Regions from separate parts of the Blautia sp. BCRC 81119 genome, predicted to be linked through region 3. Evidence: predicted binding sites of a transcription regulator. Region 3 holds the regulator's gene; each other region holds the start of a gene.
The links. Region 3 encodes Rex, which represses fermentation and respiration genes when NADH is low (regulators of the CRP and FNR family bind a similar motif). Its sites were predicted from a motif close to ATTGTTAANTANTTAACAAT; they were not measured.
Positions count from the first base shown of each region.

Region 1: gap (type I glyceraldehyde-3-phosphate dehydrogenase) is a predicted target of Rex. The motif match lies at 3,846-3,865, and genes of this name have one in related genera.
Region 2: DMI82_RS01135 (CoB--CoM heterodisulfide reductase iron-sulfur subunit B family protein) is a predicted target of Rex. The motif match lies at 5,738-5,757, and genes of this name have one in related genera.

Region 1 is NZ_QJHD01000004.1:136,149-143,912, forward strand. It holds gene DMI82_RS03790 (hypothetical protein) at 1-110, opposite strand, end outside; gene DMI82_RS03795 (helix-turn-helix domain-containing protein) at 212-490, shown strand; gene tpiA (triose-phosphate isomerase) at 607-1,356, opposite strand; gene DMI82_RS03805 (phosphoglycerate kinase) at 1,401-2,597, opposite strand; gene gap (type I glyceraldehyde-3-phosphate dehydrogenase) at 2,783-3,802, opposite strand; gene DMI82_RS03815 (histidinol-phosphatase HisJ family protein) at 4,108-4,926, shown strand; gene DMI82_RS03820 (alpha-amylase family glycosyl hydrolase) at 5,002-6,936, shown strand; gene DMI82_RS03825 (HAD-IC family P-type ATPase) at 7,079-7,764, opposite strand, start outside.
Region 2 is NZ_QJHD01000002.1:7,988-15,751, forward strand. It holds gene fliB (flagellin lysine-N-methylase) at 1-114, shown strand, start outside; gene DMI82_RS01110 (LeuD/DmdB family oxidoreductase small subunit) at 254-736, shown strand; gene DMI82_RS01115 (3-isopropylmalate dehydratase large subunit) at 740-1,990, shown strand; gene DMI82_RS01120 (LeuD/DmdB family oxidoreductase small subunit) at 2,035-2,526, shown strand; gene DMI82_RS01125 (3-isopropylmalate dehydratase large subunit) at 2,546-3,790, shown strand; gene DMI82_RS01130 (L,D-transpeptidase family protein) at 4,006-5,445, shown strand; gene DMI82_RS01135 (CoB--CoM heterodisulfide reductase iron-sulfur subunit B family protein) at 5,820-6,614, shown strand; gene DMI82_RS01140 (4Fe-4S dicluster domain-containing protein) at 6,611-7,000, shown strand; gene DMI82_RS01145 (CoB--CoM heterodisulfide reductase iron-sulfur subunit A family protein) at 7,005-7,764, shown strand, end outside.
Region 3 is NZ_QJHD01000002.1:147,025-154,788, reverse strand. It holds gene DMI82_RS01760 (bifunctional ADP-dependent NAD(P)H-hydrate dehydratase/NAD(P)H-hydrate epimerase) at 1-1,476, opposite strand, end outside; gene DMI82_RS01755 (redox-sensing transcriptional repressor Rex) at 1,538-2,185, opposite strand; gene abc-f (ribosomal protection-like ABC-F family protein) at 2,400-4,316, shown strand; gene DMI82_RS01745 (pyridoxamine kinase) at 4,347-5,213, opposite strand; gene pdxR (MocR-like pyridoxine biosynthesis transcription factor PdxR) at 5,306-6,622, shown strand; gene DMI82_RS01735 (precorrin-8X methylmutase) at 6,619-7,260, opposite strand; gene DMI82_RS01730 (cobyric acid synthase) at 7,263-7,764, opposite strand, start outside.

The sequences.
Region 1 (7,764 bases), on a different contig from region 3:
ACTGCCCCTTTTCCGTCATCCGGTGTTCCTGCCACAAAGCAGTAGAACATGGTAGCTGAAAAATACAGTGTGATCACCACTGAAATTAAGATTTTAAAAAACTTCCTCATTGCTTCTCCTTTCTGTAGTGTCGATATAAGGACACTGTTGTGATTCCAATTTTACCTTCATAATAAGATTAATTCAAGGATGAATCGGACAGGATATATATATGATAAAATATGACAGATTTTGGGTCACGATGAAGAAGCGTGGGATCACTCAGTATGATCTTTATGAACATTATCAGATCACCCGTTCACTTCTGGACAGACTTCGAAAAAATAAAAATGTTGAAATTTATACCATAGACAGGCTGTGTTCCATTCTCCACTGCGAGATTGAGGACATTGTGGAACACGTTCCCGAGCCTGACGAAAGGAACGAACATACAGAAAAAGCTTCAGAGAAAAACAATCCTTACTCTGAAGATAAGAAAAACTCTCTCTAACTGTGATCAGATGCAGCTTTTTTGTTGGCTGTGTTATCCGTGTCAGGGAGAGTTTTTCTGATTTTTTCTATAAGTAGATATAAAAAAAGGGGCCGAAGCCCCTTTTTAAATGGATCTTATTTGTAGTTTACGATCTTTCCGAAATCTGGTTTCAGGGAAGCGCCGCCTACAAGACCGCCGTCGATGTCAGCCTGAGCAAATAAGTCAGGAGCTGTTGCAGCGTTTACAGATCCGCCGTACTGGATACGGATCTCTGCTGCTGTAGCGTCATCATAGATCTCAGCGATGCATTTACGGATATCAGCGCAAACCTCCTGAGCCTGCTCTGTTGTAGCTGTCTTACCTGTTCCGATAGCCCAGATCGGCTCGTAAGCGATAACTGCTGTCTTAGCCTGATCAGCTGTAACACCCTGGAATCCAACCTTAACCTGCTGACGGATGAAGTCCATTGTTACGCCCTGCTCTCTCTGAGTAAGTGTCTCACCACAGCACATGATCGGTGTGATGCCATGCTCGAAAGCTTTAAGCATTTTTTTGTTAACGTCCTCGTTTGTCTCACCGAAGTACTCTCTTCTCTCGGAGTGTCCAAGTACAACGTACTTAACGCCTGCATCTACGAGCATAGCCGGAGCGATCTCACCTGTGTAAGCGCCTTTCTCCTCGAAGTACATGTTCTCAGCACCAACCTGGATGTTAGAACCTTTAGCTGCCTCAACAACAGGGATGATGTCGATAGCCGGTACGCAGAATACTACGTCAACTTCATCGTTAACAACAAGCGGTTTTAAAGTCTCAACAAGCTTTACAGCCTCGCTTGGTGTCATGTTCATTTTCCAGTTTCCAGCAATGATTTTCTTTCTTGCCATTGTTTTTATCTCCTTTTCGTGTTCGCGGAACACTTTATTTTTTATCAGTCTTTATCGTTAGCTGCTGCTACGCCCGGAAGCTCTTTGCCCTCAAGGAACTCAAGAGAAGCACCGCCACCTGTGGAGATGTGTGTCATCTTGTCGCCATATCCAAGGATATTTACAGCTGCTGCGGAATCACCACCACCGATGATGGTTGTTGCGTCTGTATCAGCAAGAGCTTTTGCAACTGCCTCTGTACCATGTGCGAAGTTCGGCATCTCGAAGCATCCCATCGGTCCGTTCCATACAACAGTCTTGGCATCTTTTACAGCGTCTGCAAAAAGCTTCTCAGTCTCCGGTCCGATATCCATTCCTTCCCATCCGTCCGGAATCTCACCACGTTTTACAACCTGGATATTGCAGTCATTGGAGAAGTTATCACCGATTCTGTTATCTACAGGAAGAAGAAGCTTCACGCCCTTCTCCTCTGCTTTCTTCATCATGTCAAGAGCATACTGAAGGTAATCATCCTCGCAGAGGGATGTTCCGATATGTCCGCCCATAGCCTTGGAGAATGTATAGGACATACCACCACCGATGATCAGTGTATCTACCTTGTCAAGAAGGTTGTTGATTACAGAGATCTTGCTGGAAACCTTAGCACCGCCAAGAATTGCTACGAATGGTCTCTCCGGATTGTTTACAGCGTTTCCAAGGAAATCGATCTCTTTCTGCATCAGATATCCTACAACTGCTGTTTTTACATATTTGGTAACACCTACGTTAGAGCAGTGAGCTCTGTGAGCAGTTCCGAATGCATCATTTACAAATACATCACAGAGGGAAGCAAGATCTTCGCTGAACTTGTCTTCGTTCTTTGTCTCTTCTGCACGATAACGTGTGTTCTCAAGAAGAACTACATCGCCATCTTTCATCTCTGCTACAGCAGCTTTTGCGTTCGGTCCTACTACCTCAGGATCTGCTGCAAATTTTACTTCCTGGCCAAGAAGCTCAGAAAGACGAACTGCTACAGGTGCAAGAGAAAGCTCCGGTTTCGGCTCTCCCTTCGGTTTTCCAAGGTGGGAGCAAAGGATAACCTTTCCGCCGTCTGCGATCAGTTTCTTGATTGTAGGAAGAGCAGCTACAAGACGGTTCTCATCTGTGATCTTTCCATCCTGAAGCGGAACATTGAAGTCGCATCTTACAAGTACTTTCTGTCCTTTTACATTGATATCGTCAACACTTTTTTTGTTCAGCATCTCTATATCTCCTTAACTTTTATTTCTGCAAAAGCAGATGAATAAGGGCGAGCGGTATTGTTGTCCGCTCTGTTAACAGTCATTCCTCAGACATTTTTTTGTTTGGTCTTTTGGAAAAAAAGGGCCCGGTCCTCTTCAGACCGGACCCTTTCTGAGTCTATTCTTCTACACCCGTTCGCAGAAAATTAAGCGTTCAGAAGTTTTCCGAAGTGCTTGATTGTACGAACCATCTGGCTTGTGTAGGAGTTCTCGTTGTCATACCAGGAAACTACCTGAACCTCTGTTGTGCCATTCTCAAGTGGAAGTACCATTGTCTGAGTAGCATCGAAGAGGGAACCAAATCTCATACCAACGATATCGCTGGATACGATCTCATCCTCGTTGTATCCGAAGGACTCATTGGAAGCTGCTTTCATAGCTGCGTTGATCTGCTCTTTAGTAACGTTTCCTTCAACTACTGCTGTAAGGATTGTTGTAGAACCTGTTGGGGTAGGTACACGCTGTGCAGAACCGATAAGTTTGCCGTTAAGCTCTGGGATAACAAGTCCGATAGCTTTAGCAGCACCTGTGCTGTTCGGAACGATGTTAACTGCAGCTGCACGGGATCTTCTCAGATCGCCTTTTCTCTGCGGTCCGTCAAGTGTCATCTGATCGCCTGTGTAAGCGTGGATTGTGCACATGATACCGGATTTGATCGGTGCAAGATCGTTAAGAGCCTTAGCCATTGGTGCAAGGCAGTTTGTTGTACAGGAAGCTGCGGAGATGATCTTGTCCTCGTTTGTAAGACCCTGATGGTTTACGTTGTAAACGATTGTCTTAAGGTCGTTTCCAGCCGGAGCGGAAATAACTACGTGCTTAGCACCTGCATCGATATGAGCCTGAGCTTTGTCTTTGGATGTGTAGAAACCTGTGCACTCAAGAACTACGTCTACACCGATCTCTCCCCATGGAAGCTCTGCAGCGTTAGCCTTAGCATAGATTTTGATCTCTTTTCCGTCTACTGTGATGGAATCCTCGCCTGCTGTTACTTTATCAGCAAGAGCATATCTTCCCTGTGTAGAATCATATTTTAATAAGTGAGCAAGCATCTTAGGAGATGTAAGATCGTTGATTGCTACGATCTCAAATCCTTCTGCTCCAAACATCTGACGGAATGCAAGACGACCGATACGTCCAAAACCATTAATTGCAACTTTTACTGCCATGATAAATTCCTCCTATGAATTGAATGGTGATTTAAATCGTTCCTTTGTTAAAGAAACATCAACCTGTTTCATATTGTACCTAATTCCAAACAAAAATTCAAGAGCTATTTATAAAAAAGAACATTAAAATAAATATTAAGAAAATTTCTGAAAAATGTGCTATAATTCTCTGATAGAAAGTTCTGTCCTGCTGATTCCCAAAACGGATATCTATATTCCCGCTGGGAGTTTGACTTTCCCGGATTCATAACAGGCAGATACGATCATTGTCACAGAATATAAAGGCTTGAATATGGAGGTACAAAATGGACCAGAAAATTTTATGGGACTGCCATATGCACTCCTCTTTTTCCGCAGATTCCGATACACCGATGGAAGAAATGATCCAGACTGCCGCAGACCAGGGTCTCACGGGAATCTGTTTTACTGAACATTTTGATCCGGATTATCCCGATACTCCGGAAAATCTTGATTTTTCCCTGAACATCCCTGCATACCGTCAGAAACTTGAGAGTCTTGCGGATGCTTTTAAAGACCAGATTCAGGTTAACTTCGGGATCGAGCTTGGACTTCAGCCTCAGCTTGCAGAATCTTTTTCCGATCTTCTGAAAGAAGTTCCCTTTGATTTCGTTATTGGTTCCTCCCATGTGGTGCACGGATACGATCCTTATTATCCTTCTTATTTTGAGGGCCGTAAGGAATCCGCATGCTACATGGAATATTTTGAATCCATCCTGGAAAATATCGCTGCTTTTGACGAGATGGATGTGTACGGACATATCGACTATGTAGTACGTTATGGTCCAAATCAGAACCGTCAGTATTCTTACGGACGATATAAGGAGATCCTGGACGAGATCCTGCGGACATTGATCCGCAAAAATGTGGGAATCGAGCTGAACACAGGCGGTTATCACTACGGGCTTGGTGAACCGAATCCATGTGTCAATATTATCCGACGTTACCGTGAGCTTGGCGGTGAGATCATCACCATCGGTGCAGATGCCCATACTCCGGATAAGATCGGCTATGCCTTTGACAAGGCGGCTGATGTTCTCCGTGAATGTGGTTTTTCCTATTATGCTGTATTTAAAAACCGCCGTCCTGTTTTTCATAAGCTGTAGCTCTGTTTCTCTCTCCGGTGAGAGAGTTTACATTTTTATACCGAAAATATCATTTTATCTAAGGAGGAACTCTATATGTCAACAAAAAGACTCCAGAAAAAGAAAGCTGCCATGCAGGCAAAAAAAGAAAAGCAACTGAAAAAAAATACCTCTGCTACCGGCACCAGTTCCAGTGCTGCCAAATCTGTTGAAAATGCTAAAGCCGAAGTGAAAAAACTTGAAACCGTAAAGAAGGAAACGCTTAAAGTCGAAACTTCCAAAACTGAACCGATCAAAGTCGAGACTTCCAAGACCGAACCGATCAAGGTCGAGACTTCCAAGACTGAGCCGGCGAAAGTTACTACTTCCAAGACCGAGCCTCTGAAAGTCGAAACTTCCAAGGAGGACACAGCTTACGATGCCCTCTACGAGAAACGTCTGAAACACTACTACAATGATCTGAAATGGCTTTACTGCGAACTGTTCCGCGATCACCCGGAAGTTACCGGCACATTCTCAAGCCTCACAAAAAAGATGAAAGAAATCTACCGTGAGCGTTCTCTTTCCATGAAGGAAGCCGACCAGAACTGCGCTGCAGATCCTGATTGGTTCCGTAAGACTACTTTCACCGGAATGGCTGTAAATCCTGCTGACTTCGCAGATACTCTTTCCGGGCTGTCCGATAAACTGGACTATATCAGTGAATGCAAAGCAGACACTCTGTACCTGACAGATCTTTTCCAGGCAACCTCCAACTGCTCCCTTCGCATTATCCCGGAGATTGGAACCTCCGAAGATCTGCATACACTTGCAGCTAACTGTAGGAAAGCAGGTATCCGCCTGGCTCTTGAGATCCCGTTAAGTCTTTCTGTGGATGACCCACAGTCCGGTGCGCCATGCGTGCTCCAGACTCCAGCTTATTTCAATGCAATGCTTCTTCAGATCCTGGAGCTTGCAAATGAAGGTGCTTCTATATTCAGCCTTGGTGTCCTTCCGATGATACCGGAAGAAAATCTCTGGAAGCTTCACTCTCTGCTGCGTATGACCCGAATGGTGTGTGAGATCGTATGCCCCGGAATTCTTCTCCTTGGTGAAACAGACCGCCCACCTGCAGAGGCTGCTGCATTTGGCGGAACTTCCGATATGCCGGAACTTCACATTGTAAACAGCACCCAGCTGATGTCCGATCTCTGGCATACCGTTGCTACAAAGGACACTGCCCTTCTCCGCCGGGGAATCGACAGAGCTGCAGACCTTCCGCAGGCACCGGTATTCCAGAATTACCTCCGTAACCGCAACACGGTACGCTGGAATCTGGACTATGATTTCCTGAAAGGAAGCTTTATCACAGAAGGGCCTCACAGAGATTATCTGAATGAATTCCTGGCAGGTATTTTCCCTGATTCCTTTGCCCGGGGTGAAATTTATGTAAATCCGGAAACCGAGGAATCTGAGCTCTGCGGAACAACCGCATCTCTTGCAGGAATCGAGCGTTTTGATTATGAAGGAAATATGGAGGGTGTCAGCCGGGGAATCCGCTATGACGTAGCACTTCATGCATTGCTTCTTTCCCTCCCCGGAATTCCGGTACTTCGAAGCGGTGACGAGGTCGGACAGCTGAATGACTATACCTATAAAACAGACATTTCCAAAGCAGCTGATCCTCGCTGGCTCCACAATGGACGTTTCAACTGGGCACTTGCCCGGAACAGAGCCGATGCCGAAACGATCCAGGGACGCATTTTCAACAGCCTTGAGCAGCTGGAATCCATCCGTGCCAGCCATCCGGTATTTGCACCTGAAGTTTCTGCACATACACTGGAAACCTGGGAAAAAGCTCTCCTTGCCCTGGTAAGAGAAACCTCCGAAGAAAAGCTGATCTGCATCTACAACTTCAGCGACCAGGATAAGGTAGCCTGGATCAACGAACAGGACGGTACCTACACAGATCTTCTCACAGGAGTTCAGAGAGACGCACAGGCTGTAGAAATCCCGGCCTTCGGATTTATCTGGCTTATGCACACGAAATAATAGCTTTGTCAGGCGGATATCCACAATCTGCATTCTCTACACAGCTCTGCACCGGATAACTGGATAACTGCTTCACAGTTTATTTGCAAAAAAGGACACTGCCATTTTCAACGGGCAGTGTCCTTTTTTATTTCTCATATTATTATTTTCTCAGCTTATCAATAAATGCAGCAAATTTCCCCTGTTCCCCACTATCCAGCGAACGACTGTAAATATTTCTGAGCCAGGCCGTGATCACATCGATCAGGATCGGAGAAAATGTCATCAGAAGGAACACCAGAATGATCATTCCGAATTCCAGCGATCCCAGTGTCAGAAGATTCTGCAGAACCACCGCCGCACCGAAAAAGATCACCTGCATACTGTAAATGATCACCTTTCGATACTTATTCAGAGGTGCGTAAACTGTCTTAAGTGCCGCCATATAATTCCATCCTGTTACAAGCACACAGGCTGTATTCAGCATAGCATTGGAATGGTATACATTCTGGCATACCAGCATCACACTGAACACACAGCCCGTGATGGTCACAGCAGCCGGAAATGCATTCATAAATACATGACGCAAAAATGTATGGTCGATCTTCTCATAATTATTCTCCTGTGCCAGAAGGAATGTAGGAATACCAACAGCGCAGGCACTGATCAGAGACATCTGGATCGGCTCAAAGGGATAGGAATCCCCGAAGAAGATCGTGATCAGTGACAGCAGCACGGAAAAAATCGTTTTGATCAGAAACATAGATGCCGCAGTACGGATATTATTTACAACCCGGCGTCCCTGATTCACAATTTCCGGCATTGCTGCAAAATTAGAATCCAGCAATA
Region 2 (7,764 bases), 140 kb from region 3:
GTGATCTCCAGAATGACCGGATATGAGGAAGAAGATATCCGGGAATATCTTGAGAACAGTTTTGAAGAACTTCTGTGGGAGTGGGGATATTTTGCGCTGATCACAGGAAAATGACTTTATAACTTGAAGTTATATTAAGTATTAAAAATATACATTTTAATTATATGACGTTTTGTGTTAGAATATAGGACGAAAAGGGTAACAGAGGAATGTTAACCCGGAAATGGATAACAATCAGAAAGGAACTTGTTTTATGGATAAGGGAACAATTTTTAAATTTCATAATGACCTTGATACCGATCAGATCATTGCATCCCAGTATCTGCTTCTGCCGAATCTGGATGAAATGAAGGGCCACACATTTGAATCACTGGATCCGGATTTTTCCAAAAAGGTTAAACCGGGAGATTTTGTAGTTGGAGGAGAGAACTTCGGATGCGGATCCTCCAGAGAGCAGGCACCGGGTGTTCTTAAGGCACTTGGAGTAAAGGCAGTTATTGCGAAATCTTTTGCCCGTATTTTTTTCCGCAATGCCATTAATATCGGACTTCCGGCAATTGTCTGTAAGGATCTTCCGGATGCTGTGAAGACAGGAGATACCCTGGAGCTTCATATGTCCGAGGGAACTGCTGTTGCCAATGGTAAGACTTATTCCTGCACAAAACTGCCGGAATACATGCAGAATATACTGAATCAGGGCGGCCTTATCGCTTCTCTGAACCGTGAGGAGGAATAAGAGATGGGAATGACGATCGCAGAAAAAATCATCGCGGCAGCGGCTGGAGTGGACAGTGTAAAACCCGGAGATATCTATACAGTTTCACTGGATCATCTGATGAGTAATGACGGAACCACACATCTGACTGTTGATATGTACAACAATAAATTAAAAAATCCTCATATTGCAGATACAAAGAAGCTGGTATTTATCGTAGACCATAACGTACCGTCTGACAGCCCGAAAACAGCGGCATCCCAGAAAAAGATGAGAGATTTTGCAAGAGAAAATAATATTGATTTCTGGGAAGGAAAGGGTGTCTGCCACCAGATCATGATCGAAAATTATGTCCGTCCGGGACAGTTGATCTTCGGTGCTGACAGCCATACCTGTTCCTACGGAGCACTTGGTGCTTTCGGTACCGGTGTAGGATGTACAGATTTCCTTTACGGAATGGTAACCGGAACTTCCTGGGTCATGGTTCCGGAAACCGTAAAATTTAACCTGACAGGGAAGCTTCCTGAGGGCGTTTACGCAAGAGATCTGATCCTTACCATTATCGGCGAGATCGGGGCAAACGGCTGCAACTATCAGGCAATGGAGTTTACCGGTGAGGGCGCCAGAACATTAAGCATCAGCGACCGTATGGCACTTTGCAACATGGCTGTTGAGGCTGGTGCGAAGACAGGTATCTTTGAGGCTGATGATAAAGCTTTGGAATATCTGAAAGAGCATGGACGTGAGCCAAAAGCGGTATATCACAGCGATCCGGATGCCGTTTACGCAAGAGAGTATACCTTTGATCTTTCAAAAGTCCGTCCGGTTGTAGCGAAGCCAGACTTTGTTGACAATGTGGTTCCGGCTGAGGAAACCTGCGGCATCAAGATCAACGAAGCGTTCCTTGGCTCCTGCAATAACGGCCGTATTGAAGACCTCCGTGTAGGCGCAGAGGTGATCAAAGGCAAAAAAGTTGCAGAAGGCGTTCGTTTCCTGGTCGTTCCTGCAAGCCAGACCATCTACCGCCAGGCATTAAAAGAAGGCCTGATTGATATCTTCATGGAAGCAGGCGCTATTGTGATGAACCCGAACTGCAGTGTATGCTGGGGAAGCTGCCAGGGTGTGATCGGTGAGAACGAGGTTCTTATCAGCACCGGAACACGTAACTTCAAGGGACGTGCCGGACATCCGAGCTCCAAGGTTTATCTGGGATCTGCGGCAACGGTTACCGCATCTGCCATTGCAGGTGAGATCGCAACTGCAGACAGAGTATAAAAACCTCAGAAAAGATATTCAGGAATAAACAGGAGAATATACATATGGAAGCATTTACAGGAAAAGTGTGGGTACTGGGCGATGATATTGACACCGATATCATCATTCCGACCGAGTATCTGGCGCTGAAAACCATTGACGATATGAAACAGTACGGATTCAGTCCCCTTCGCCCGGAGCTGGCAGGACAGATCCAGAAAGGTGACATTATTGTAGCAGGAAAGAACTTCGGCTGCGGTTCCTCCAGAGAGCAGGCACCGGAGATCATTAAAGCACTGGGCGTACAGTGTGTTATTGCGAAATCTTTTGCACGGATCTTTTTCCGCAACTCCATCAACAACGGCCTTCTTCTTATCGAACAGCCGGATCTTCACGACAATGTGAAAGAGGGAGATGAAGTTACAGTTGTGATGAACGAGCATGTAGACCATAACGGAAAACAGTACCCGATTGCTTCTCTTCCGGAGAATCTGATGGATATTATTCAGGCTGGCGGACTTGTAAAAGCCATGCGCAAACTGAACGGTCTGGACTAAGACGGAAAGGAGAGAAATAATGGGTGAGACGATCATTGAGAAAATTATCAGACATAACACAGGCAAAGCAGTAAAGCCTGGCGATATCGTGACGGTCAATGTGGACAGAGTGATGATCCATGATATCTTTATTCCGTTTGTAGCGGAAAAATTTGAGGAGATGGGCTTTCAGAAGCTGTGGGATCCGGACAAGGTTGTTCTGATCTATGACCATCTTGTACCGGCAAGTCAGCAGGATGATACCAGACATTTCCATGTGGGAGATGCTTTTGCAGCTAAATATGGCATGAAAAACGTACACAGAAGTGACGGTATCTGTCATCAGCTTATGACTGAGGCAGGTTATGTTAAACCCGGTAATATTGTATTTGGCACAGACAGCCATACCACGACTTATGGATGTGTCGGTGCGTTTTCTTCCGGCATCGGTTACACAGAGATGGCCAGCATCCTGGGAACAGGAACCATGTGGATCAAGGTTCCGGAAACCATAAAGGTTGTGATCGATGGAGAACTTCCGGAGAATGTCATGTCCAAGGATATCATCCTCCGCCTGATCGGTGACCTTCGTGCAGATGGAGCTACTTACCGTGCTCTGGAATTTTGCGGAAGCACCATTGAAAATATGTCTGTGGCAAGCCGTATGACTATGGCGAATATGGCAATTGAGGCCGGTGCGAAATGTGCACTTTTCACACCGGATGAGAAGACAGCTGCTTACTGCAACGTAGAGCTTGATGATTATCAGAAGAGTCTTGTGGGAGATGAGGATGCTGTCTACATGAAGACCATAAGTTATAAAGCAGAGGATTTTGTGCCGGTAATGGCATGTCCGTCTCAGGTGGACAAGATCCGTGATGTCAGTGAGCTTCAGGGTGAGACCATCGACCAGGTATTCATCGGTTCCTGTACCAACGGACGTCTGGAGGATCTTATGGCGGCAGCAGAGGTGCTGAAGGGCAAAAAGGTTGCAGACTTTGTAAAGCTGGTCGTGACTCCTGCCAGCCGCAAAATTTACCGTCAGGCTATTGAGCTTGGCATTCTGGATACTCTTGCGGAAGCAGGGGCTATCATTACACATCCGGGCTGCGGACTTTGCTGCGGAAGGACCGGCGGAATCCTGACAGACGGTGAAAAGGTCGTGGCAACCAACAATCGTAATTTCCTGGGACGTATGGGAACTTCCAAGGTTCAGATCTATCTGGCATCTCCGAAAACAGCAGCAGCCTGTGCCGTTGCAGGCAAGATCGTAATGCCGGAATAAGAAGCAGAAGATCCTGAGAGAAATACTGTTGCCAGAAACAGATAAAGAAACGTATGAGAAAGACAGATTTTCGCAGAGGCGTCAGTCTGTCTTTTTTTACCGGATCAGAAGGATCCGGGATAAGTCATTTTTACAGAAAATGGGATTTATTGTATTATAATAACAGCCAGTGTGACAACATAACATATATTACATAAGACTCGAGGGATAAGGGTATGGAGAAAAGATCAACCATCAGTAAAAAGACACTGAAGATCATACTTGGAATCTGCATTGGCGTAACGATCCTGGCAGTGGCAGGGTTATTTGTCTATACATACTTGGCAGATCACAATACGCTGGGACGGAAGATTTCCATATGGGGAGTGGATGTTTCCGGACTGGATGCAAAGCAGGCAGAAGAAAAGATCACTGCGGAATTTGCAGATCGTCCGGTATCCTTTCAGGAAAATGATCAGGAAGTTTACAGTACAACTTTGAAAGAGCTGGGCTACAGTCTCAATGAAGAAGCCCTTCTGAGTAAGCTTACAGAAATTCAGAAACAGCGGGAAGAGAGCCGGAAGCTTTTTCCAAAGGAAGAAAATATAGAACCGGAATGTCAGATCGAGGAAGATGAGGAGCAGGAAAAGCAGGCTCTTGATCTTTCAAATTTCGGTACGGAAGAAAGAAAAGCTTCTGTTGATGCAGCCATTCAGTACGATAAGGAGAAAAAAGAATTCACCCTTGTGAAACAGGTACAGGGGACGGAGATCGATCCGGATAAGCTGGAGACTACCGTGGACACAAATCTGAACGCAGCATTTGATACGGCTATGCTTGGGGATACCATCACAGTACCGATCAACAAGCATGTGTATGTAAGCCCGACGGTCACTGTAACAGAGGATATGAAAAATAAGATTACAGATCTGAACAGCCAGCTGAAGAAATACCGCAGCAGTACAGTAACTTATACATTCGGAAGTGAAATGGCTGTTCTGGATTCCGATACGATCACATCCTGGCTGAAGGCTGAGGGGGAGACGCTGACTTTAGATGAAGAAGCCATTAAAGCCTACATCAGTGAGCTCGCCAACAAATACAATACCATTTATGTTCCCCGCATCTTTCATACATCTGCGGGAACGGATGTGACTATTGAGGGAAATGAGTACGGATACCGGATCGATCAGGACGGAGAGTATGCTCAGCTTCTGGAAGACCTGAAAAGTGGTACTGCTGTAACAAGAGAGCCTGTTTACAGCAAAAAAGGATACCAGAGAAACGGAACAGACGATCTGGCAGGCAGTTACATAGAGGTCAGTCTGGATGCACAGCATTTGTGGCTGTATAAGGACGGATGCCTTGTGACGGAAACAGATATTGTCAGCGGTAAGCCGGTGAAGGGGCGTGAAACATATCGTGGTGCATGGCCGATCGCCTACAAGGCGAGTCCCTTTAACCTTACCAGCAATGAATATGGTTACGATGTAAAGGTTAATTACTGGATGCCTTTTGTCTACGGACAGGGACTTCATGATGCGTCCTGGCAGTCATCCTTTGGCGGGAACCGTTATAAAACTAACGGAAGCCACGGCTGCATCAATCTGCCTAAGGATCAGGCAGCACTGATTTATAACACTATTGATGCAGGTTATCCGATTATTATTTACTGATATGAGCAAAAAAGCCTCGGAGAGATCCGGAGCTTTTTTTATGTCTGAAAATGAAAATTATTATGGAAGCAGGATAGTAAATGATAAGGTTTTTCAAAAGTACGTTAAAAAAAACACAAAAAATATTGAAAAAGTCTTGTCGAAACAGAAATAACGTGATATGATGATTTCGGAAATCGAGCTAATACACTTCTTAATTGCGGAGGAAGAGTGTTTTTCTCTTTTATTTGGGTGCAAATTGATAAAAAAACTCAAATAAGTGTTAGTTGAGATTTCATTTTTTTATTCATGTATCGTTAAAAAAAAGACAATATATGAACAAGAATATCTACTATAAACGTCAGATTTTAGACTAAGAAAGGATAATGAAAGGTATGAAGTACAGTTATTATCCGGGTTGCACCCTGAGAACAAAGGCCAAAGATCTGGATGAGTATGCCAGAGCCAGTGCCACAGCCCTTGGGTTTGAGCTTGAGGAGATCGAGGACTGGCAGTGTTGTGGTGGTGTTTATCCGCTTGGCACAGACGAGATCGCCACAAAGCTTTCTTCCGTCCGTGCGTTAAACCAGGCAAAAGAAAAAGGCCAGGATCTGGTGACGATCTGTTCAGCCTGTCATCATGTGATCAAGCGTGTCAATGATGATATGAAAAATGTGGAAGATATCCGGACCAGAGCCAACAATTATATGCAGTTGGAAGCTCCCTATGAAGGAGAGACAACCGTTCTCCATTATCTGGAGGTTCTCCGGGACAGAGTCGGTTTTGATAAACTGAAAGAAAAAGTAGTAAATCCTTTTACCGGAAAGAAGATCGGAGCCTATTACGGATGTCTGCTTCTGAGACCTGGAAAGATCATGGCATTTGATGATCCGGAAAATCCAAGGATCATGGAGGATTTTATCCGTGCCCTTGGCGCTGAGCCTGTGATCTATCCTTACAGAAATGAATGCTGTGGAGGATATATATCCCTGAAAGAAAAAGAAATGTCACAGAATATGTGTGAAAAGATTGAAGAAAGCGCAGCAGGCTTTGGCGCAGATATGCTGATCACTGCCTGTCCGCTCTGCAAATACAATCTGAATAAAAATTCCGGAAATAAAATGCCGGTTTACTATTTTACAGAGCTTCTGGCAGAAGCCCTTGGCGTCAAAGAGGAGGTGGCAAAATGAGAGATAACCATTCTGCTGCGGAAAAAATAAAGGAGATCAGCGGGACCAATCCTCTGAAATGTATGAAGTGTGGCAAATGCTCTGCTACCTGCCCATCCTTTGACGAGATGGATATCAAGCCTCATCAGTTTGTGTCCTACGTGATCAATGAAAATATCGAAGCACTTGTAAATTCAGCATCCCTGTGGAAATGTCTTTCCTGTTTTGCCTGTGTGGAGCGCTGTCCGCGAGACGTAAAACCCGGAAAGATCATTGACGGGGCAAGACAGCTGGTTGTTCGGGAAAAAGGCGGAGACTATCTTTCACCAAATGAAATTCCGGAGCTTCTTGATCCGGAGCTTCCTCAGCAGCTGCTTGTAAGTGCGTTCAGAAGATACAGGAGGTGAGAAAGTGCAGAGAATCGGTGTATTTGTCTGTCATTGCGGAAGTAATATTGCCGCTACGGTAGACGTGAAAAAGGTTGTGGAGATCATTGCAAAAGAGCCAGGAGTTGTCCATGCAGAAGATTATCAGTATATGTGTTCTGAAGCAGGACAGTCCAGGATCCAGGAAGCCATCCGTGAAAAAAATCTCACAGGAGTGGTTGTCTGTTCCTGTTCTCCGCGTATGCATGAGGCAACTTTCCGTAAAGCAGCGGAAAAGGCCGGCCTGAATCCATATATGGTGGAGATCGCAAATATCCGTGAGCACTGTTCCTGGATCCACAAGGATATGCAGGAGGCTACGGAGAAGGCCGTGATCCTTGCAAGAGCAGCAGTAGCAAAAGTCAATTTAAATGCTCCTCTTCAGCCGGGAGAAAGCCAGGTTACAAAGAGAGCCCTGATCATCGGAGGCGGTATCGCCGGAATCCAGACGGCTCTTGATATTGCCGATGCAGGCTATGAAGTTGATATTGTGGAAAAAACACCAAGTATCGGCGGAAGAATGTCACAGCTTGACAAAACCTTCCCTACTCTGGATTGCTCCGCATGTATCCTTACTCCAAAAATGGTAGAGGCTGCAGCTCACGAAAAGATCAATATCTATACATACAGTGAAGTAGAAAAAGTTGCAGGTTTTGTAGGAGATTTTACTGTTGATATCCGCAAAAAAGCGCGAAGTGTCAACATGGACAAATGTACAGGCTGTGGAGTCTGCCAGGAAAAATGTC
Region 3 (7,764 bases):
CAGATATTCTATGATATCTCCTGCCAGCATACTGCGCTTTCCTTTTTCAGCGGCTGCAAGATCACCGCAAAGTCCGTGAAGATAAACACCTAACGCGGCCTTTAAAACCATGGGAGGCTGTTCCTCCGTTTTCAGATACATACATAACACTGCTGCCAGGATCCCGGAAAGCACATCTCCGCTTCCTGCAGTTGCCATTCCGGAATTACCGGAAAGATTCAGATACATCTGGCTTTTCTCATCTGCGATCACCGTACATGCATCCTTCAATACGCACACAGAGCCTGTTTCCGCAGCACATTTCAGTGCAATATCTGCGATCTCATGCTGGATCTCCTGGATCGTTCTGCCACTGAGCCGGCTCATTTCTCCGATATGCGGTGTCAGGACTACATGCTCTCCCAGATACTGATACCACTGTGGATGTGCAGCCAGAAGGTTCAGGCCGTCCGCATCCAGGATCAGCGGCTTTTTCTCCCGGGCAGCCGCCGTGAGAAACCACTGTTCTCTCTCACGGCTGGCCACTGATGTTCCAAGTCCCGGTCCGATCACGATCACATCACACCAGGATAGAAGCTGTTCATTGGATTCCTGATCAAAGCGGCTGCAGACCATAGCCTCCGGAAGGAGTATCTGCAGTGGGATCCTGTTGGCTTCCACAGTCTGGATCTTTACCATTCCCGCACCGGCACGAAGTGCTGCACTGGCGCTTAAATAAGCGGCTCCGCACATTCCCTCACTTCCGGTCACAAAGAGCACTTTTCCGAAGGTACCCTTGTTTCCGCCGGGATCACGTTCCGGAAACAGCTTCAGATCTTTATTTTCCAGACAGGCGGCAGATGCAGTCACAGCTTCTTGCTCATAGATCCCGATATCGGCGGTAACGATCCTTCCTGCATACAGTCTTCCCGGATAAAAGCAAAGACCTCTTTTCCGGTAGGCAAATGTGACAGTCAGATCGGCGCTGAAGGCAATTCCCATTTCCAGGCCAGTATCTCCGTTCACTCCTGACGGGATGTCAACTGCGATCTTTTTGGCCCTCGCACTGTTCATCTCATGGATGATATCAGCATAATGCCCCTCGATCGGACGCGTCAGGCCTACCCCAAACACGGCATCTACTATAGTAGTATATTCACTCCACTGCGGGTTATTCACCTCCGGGACACGATAACCGGAAGCGATCTTATACTGAAGAGCAGTCTCTCTGGTCATTTTATCTTTGTTTCCGACCATATAAAACTCTACCCGGATCCCCTTCAGATGGAACAATCTGGCAACAGCGATACCGTCACCGCCATTATTTCCGCTTCCGCAGACTACCAGGATCCTTTCGTCCTTCTGGAGATACTTTTCTGTTTCCTCTACCACCTTCAGTGCTGCCCGCTCCATCAGAACCTCGGAGGGAACTCCGATCTCACGGATCGTTGTGGAGTCCAGATCCTTCATTTCTTTGCAGGTAACAAGCTTCTTCATTCTGTCTTCTGCCTCCCCTCTGTCATAGAGAAAGCTGCCGTTTCCGGCAGCTTAACAATTCTTACTTATCCACATGTTCCTGCCTGTATTTACTGAGATTATAAGACAGTGTCATCAGACTCTCGGAAAGATGAACGTTCTCTACGATCACATCATCCGGTGTCTCAAGATCGAGATGTGCAAAATTCCAGATTGCCTTGATCCCGTTCTCCACCAGGATATCCGCCATTTCCTTGGCTTTATTCTTGGGAAGTGTCAGAATCGCGATCTCCACGTTATTCTCTCTCAGGAAAAACGGAAGCTCACTGAGCATTTGGATCTCAAGTCCACGGACTGCGATGCCCTCAAGCACAGGATTTACGTCAAAGATACCAACCAGCCTGAACCCGCGCTTCTCAAAATCCACATAATTGGCAAGTGCCTGTCCCAGATTACCGGCACCCAGGATGATCATCGGATGAACGGTATCCAGTCCCAGGATCTTACCGATCTCTGTATAAAGATAGTGTACATTATAGCCATACCCCTGCTGCCCAAAACCGCCAAAATTATTAAGATCCTGACGGATCTGAGAAGCTGTGGTATGCATCTTCTTACTTAATTCATTGGAAGAAATACGTTCTACATTATCTTCCATCAGCTCTCCTAAGTAGCGGTAATAGCGTGGCAGACGCTTAATCACCGCTTTCGAGATTTGTTTTGTCTCCACGATAGTTTTCCTCCTTACCTTACACTAGGTTAATTATAACGAATTGACATTTTCCTGTCAATTAAAGTTGTCTATTCTGTACAAATTTCTTTATATTTTTTCTAATAATTGATTTTTTCTTTGAAATCCCGGCAGTTTCCGTTATAATAGGTGGAGGATTTTTCCCTGTTCAGACATAAACAGGGGTGATTCTTTATACAGGAGGACAGTTTTTATGATTTTATCATGTCAGAATATATGCAAGGCCTTTGGCGAAAAAGTAATTTTAAATGATGCATCCTTTCACATTGAAGACCGTGAAAAGGCTGCTCTGATCGGCTGCAACGGTGCAGGAAAGACCACACTGCTGCGTATCATCATGCAGGAGCTTTCTGCTGATTCCGGTACCGTGGTGCTTGCCCGGGATAAAAATATCGGCTATCTTGCCCAGTACCAGGATATCCACGGACATCATACCATCTACGAAGAGCTTCTTACCACCAAGCAGCACATCATCGATATGGAACGCCGTATCCGCAATATGGAACAGGAAATGAACACGGTGACCGGTGATGAGCTGAACCGTCTGATGGAAACCTATACCCGCCTGACCCATCAGTTTGAGCTGGAGAACGGATACGCTTACAAAAGTGAGCTGACCGGTGTCTTAAAGGGTCTCGGCTTCACGGAGGAAGATTATGACAAGCAGATTGAAACTCTTTCCGGCGGTCAGAAAACCCGCGTGGCGCTGGGCAAGATGCTTCTTTCCAAGCCGGATATCCTGCTTCTGGATGAGCCAACCAATCACCTGGATATGGAAAGCATCTCCTGGCTGGAAACTTATCTTCTGAATTATCCGGGAGCTGTTTTTATCGTCTCCCATGACCGTTATTTTCTGGATAAGGTGGTCACCAAGGTCATTGAGATCGAAGCCGGACAGACCCGCGTATACAGCGGCAACTACTCTGCCTATGCTCTCAAGAAGGCTCAGCTTCGTGACGCACAGTACAAGGCATACTTAAATCAGCAGCGGGATATCAAGCATCAGGAAGCCGTTATCGCCAAGCTGAAATCCTTTAACCGTGAAAAATCCATCAAACGTGCGGAAAGCCGTGAAAAAATGCTGGACCGTGTACAGAGAATTGAAAAACCTCTTGAGCTCCAGGACCGGATGCGTATCTCGCTGGAACCACGGGTGTTAAGCGGAAACGATGTGCTCCACGTGGAAGCGCTTTCCAAGGCCTTTCCGGGACAGACCCTGTTCTCCGATATCTCCTTTGATATCAAACGCGGCGAGCGTGTGGCACTGATCGGAAACAACGGAACCGGAAAGACCACCATGCTGAAGATCATCAACGGTCTTATTGAGGCAGATGCCGGCAAATTTTCCCTTGGTTCCAAGGTGCAGATCGGTTATTACGATCAGGAACATCATGTTCTGCATATGGACAAAACGATTTTCCAGGAGATCTCCGATACTTATCCGACTCTCACAGAGACCGAGATCCGAAATATGCTTGCCGCATTTCTCTTTACCGGAGATGATGTTTTCAAGGAGATCTCCGCACTTTCCGGTGGAGAAAGAGGCCGTGTTTCCCTTGCAAAGCTGATGCTTTCCGAAGCCAACTTCCTGATCCTTGACGAGCCTACCAACCATCTGGATATTGCCTCCAAGGAGATCCTGGAGGAAGCACTGGTCAGCTACACCGGTACAGTCCTTTATGTATCCCATGACCGTTACTTTATCAATCAGACTGCGACCAGGATCATGGAGCTGACAAACCAGGCAGTGGTAAATTACATCGGTGATTATGATTACTATCTGGAAAAGAAGGAGGAGCTGACCAGTACCTATGCACCGGGAAGCACTTCTCCGGAGGCACCTGCAGAAGAAAAAGCGGTTTCCGAGAACAAGCTTTCCTGGCAGCAGATGAAGGAAGAACAGGCAAAGAAACGAAAACGGGAAGCCGAGCTAAAAAAAGTCGAAGCCCGTATCGAAGAGCTGGAAACAAGAGACAGCGAGATCGACGAAACCATGGTCCTTCCGGATGTCTGCACCAATGTAGCGGAATGTACAAAGCTGAGCCGCGAAAAAGCATCCATCGCTGAAGAACTGGAAGAACTTTATGAAAAATGGGAAGAGCTGGCCTGACGGTCAGCTCTTTTTTATCCCCTTATGTTTTTATGGAAGCAGCATGCCGAGATGCTGTTCAAAGCATACACCATCGTTACGGTCTGTTCCTTCCTCCACCGCATCCCGGATCGATGCCGAGATAAAATCCACGGCCAGCTCTGCACAGGTTTTCATGGAATATCTTTTTACCAGCCCTGCACTGAGCACGGATGCAAAAAGATCTCCTGTCCCGGAATAGCTTCCGCCGGATTTCTCTGCAAATACCCAGGAGCTGTTTCCGTTTTCCAGGACAAGATTCCCCATTTTCAGAGGCTGCCCCTCCTCCCTGTGATCCACTCCGGTGATCACAACGGCAGGAAGTGAAAATTTCCGGGCAAGTCCGCACCCGATCTCCCGGATTTCTTCCATCCGCCGGGCCTCTGATGCCTTTTGCAGTTCCTTCCAGATCTCCTCCATTTTTTCTTTTCCGTAGAGAAGAAGGAGGGCTTCCGTAAGGTTCGGTGTGATCACATAGGAACGACGTGTCAGTTCGCAGAACCGGCTACGAAGCTCTTCTGTATAGATCGGATAAACCGCGCCGTCATCCCCCATCACCGGATCTGTAAGGATCAGAGTATCCTTCCCTGCAAACGCATCCATAAATTTCAGGATCCTGTCTGCCTGCTTATCGTCAGAAAGAAATCCTGTATAGATCCCATCCGGGAAAAATCCTCTTTTTTTCCACTGCTCCATATATGGTTCCATATGCTCTGTGAAATCCTCACAGAAATAACTTTCATAACCGGTCTGGTTGCTTAAAACAGCGGTGGGAAGTGGACACGCCTGGACTCCCATCACCGAGATCACCGGGATCGCTGCTGTCAGTGAACATTTCCCCAGCCCGGAAAGATCATTGATCACTGCTATTTTTTTCATGGTAATTCTCCAGTCTTGAGTTTTTTTCTGTAATATTATAGAATGAACTGTCAGGTTTACGCAATCATTTTTGGAAGGAAATCATCATACTTATGTTAAATATATCTGCAGAACACAAAAAAGAACACCTTTATCTGGAGGTTTATCACTATTACCGGAAACTGATCCTGGAAGGCCGTCTCCTTCCCGGAAGCAAAATGCCCTCCCTCCGCAAATGCGCCCAGGAGCTGAAGCTGAGCCGTACCACCATCGAAAATGCCTATCTTCTGCTGGCAGCAGACGGCTATATCATCGCCAGGGCACAGAGCGGCTATTATGTCACCGGCATTGCTTCCAAGCAGCATCTGCTTACCCCCGAAAAACAGGATAAGGATATCACGCCCTGCCTTTATGATTTTGCTTCTTCCGGTGTTGACCGGGAAAGCTTCCGTTTTGATCTGTGGCAGCGTTACATCAAAAGTGCCCTCCGCCAGGGCGACCGTATGCTTTCTTATGGCGAACCCCAGGGCGAAAGCGATTTCCGGGAGGTTCTCGCAGACTATATCCGGGAACGCAGAAATGTGATCTGCTCCCCGGATGACATTGTAGTAGGGGCCGGTCTCCAGCCCCTTCTCCAGATCCTCTGCCCTCTGATCCATGAACGGAAAACCGTTTCGTTCCCCACACCATCCTTCACCACATGCAGCACCATCTTTCAGGATTACGGCTTTGATGTCCATTACCGGGACAAAAGCTGCGATGTGATCTATGTTTCTCCTGCTCACATGACGAAATGGGGCGAGATCATGCCGGTAAAACGACGCCTGGAGCTGATCCGTCATGCGGAGATCAATGACCATCTGATCATTGAGGATGATTTCGAAAACGAATTTGTTTATTTCCAGAAACCGACGCCTTCACTTTTCGGCCTTGCAGGTGGTGAAAACGTTGTCTATATCGGTTCCTTTTCCAGGCTGCTGCTGCCCTCCATCCGTGTCAGCTTCATGGTACTGCCGCGCTCTCTCCGGGAAAAATATACAAAAAAAGCAGCCTTTTATAATCAGACTGCTTCCAAGGCAGAACAGATTGCACTCTGCCAGTTTATCCGCGACGGGCATCTGGCTTCCCAGACAAGAAAGCTCCGCCGCCTTTATTCCCAGAAGCTGAAGGCTCTTTCCCAGGCTGTCCGGGAAACCTTCGGCCAGGACTGCCAGATCCAAACAGGAGCCGCAGGAACCAGCCTTGCCCTTACTCTTCCCTGTTCTCTCACAGGCAGTGAACTGACAGACAGAGCCCGGAACCGTGGTCTGGGACTGGAGGTTCTCAGAGAAAACGGAGCCGAGGTCACCCTGGTCCTCTCCTGCTCCTCCATTCCATCCAAGGATTTTCTGCCTGCCTGTCAGCTTCTGAAGGATGTTACCGGCTCCTAATCTCTCCGGTTATCGATCATGTAGAGCAGGGCATTTACAATGCACGCAGCAATATTGCTTCCACCCTTGCGTCCTTTTGCCACAATATAAGGCACATCTGCGTGCATAATCAGCTCCTTGGACTGCACAACATTCACAAAGCCTACCGGCACACCGATGATCAGCTCAGGAGAAAGCTTTCCGTTCTCAATAAGCTCATAAAGACGTACCAGTGCGGTAGGTGCGTTTCCAATGGCAAAGATCAGCTTTTTATCCATCTCTGCTGCCTTGTCCATGCTGGCTGTGGCTCTGGTAGTCCCGTTCTTTTTTGCAAGGGCTGCCACATCCTCATCGGACATGAAGCAGTAAGCCTCACCGCCGTAGCGGGCAAGTGCACGCTTGTTGATCCCAGCCTTTGCCATCTGGGTATCTGTGACGATGCAGGCGCCGTTGCGGATGGCGTCCATGGCCATCTCCACTGCCCCCTCCGAGAAGCAGAGATTTTTTGCATAATCAAAATCTGCGCTTGTGTGGATGCAGCGTTTTACGATCAGCTCTGTTCCCGGGATCAGGGGAGTATCCCCCAGCTCTTCTGTGATGATCTCAAAGCTTCTTTTTTCGATCTCCATGGGTTTTACATTTTCAAGCTCAACTTTCATTTCTATTCTTCCTCCGTAATCCCGTTTTCCAGTATCTCATAGATTTTTTTCATATCCAGATGCTTCCGCAGCTCTGCAGCCAGGATATCATACTGCTGTTCCTTAAATGCCGCAAAATCCACGCCTGTCATATTTTCCACATCAATACCTTTTTTCTCGCCGATCACGCGGATGATCGCCTCTGCAGATGCTTCCTTATCGAAAACGCCGTGGATATAGGTTCCGCACACATTTCCCGCAAAAGCACCCTCTTCTTTTTTCTTACCGCTGACGCTGTCTGTGATCTTCGTGGCTGTTCCTGCATTGTCCTTCAGGATGCTTTCGCCCATATGGATCTCATAGCCCTCGATCTCCGCACCGGAAAGAGGAGCAAACACACCGGACAGCTGACCGAAATGCCCCTGCACCCTGGTCCTGGTTTTCTTTTCGGCAAATACCGTTTCCATAGGAAGAAGTCCCATTCCTTTCATAGAACCGCCATTTTCAACTCCATGAGGGTCGCTT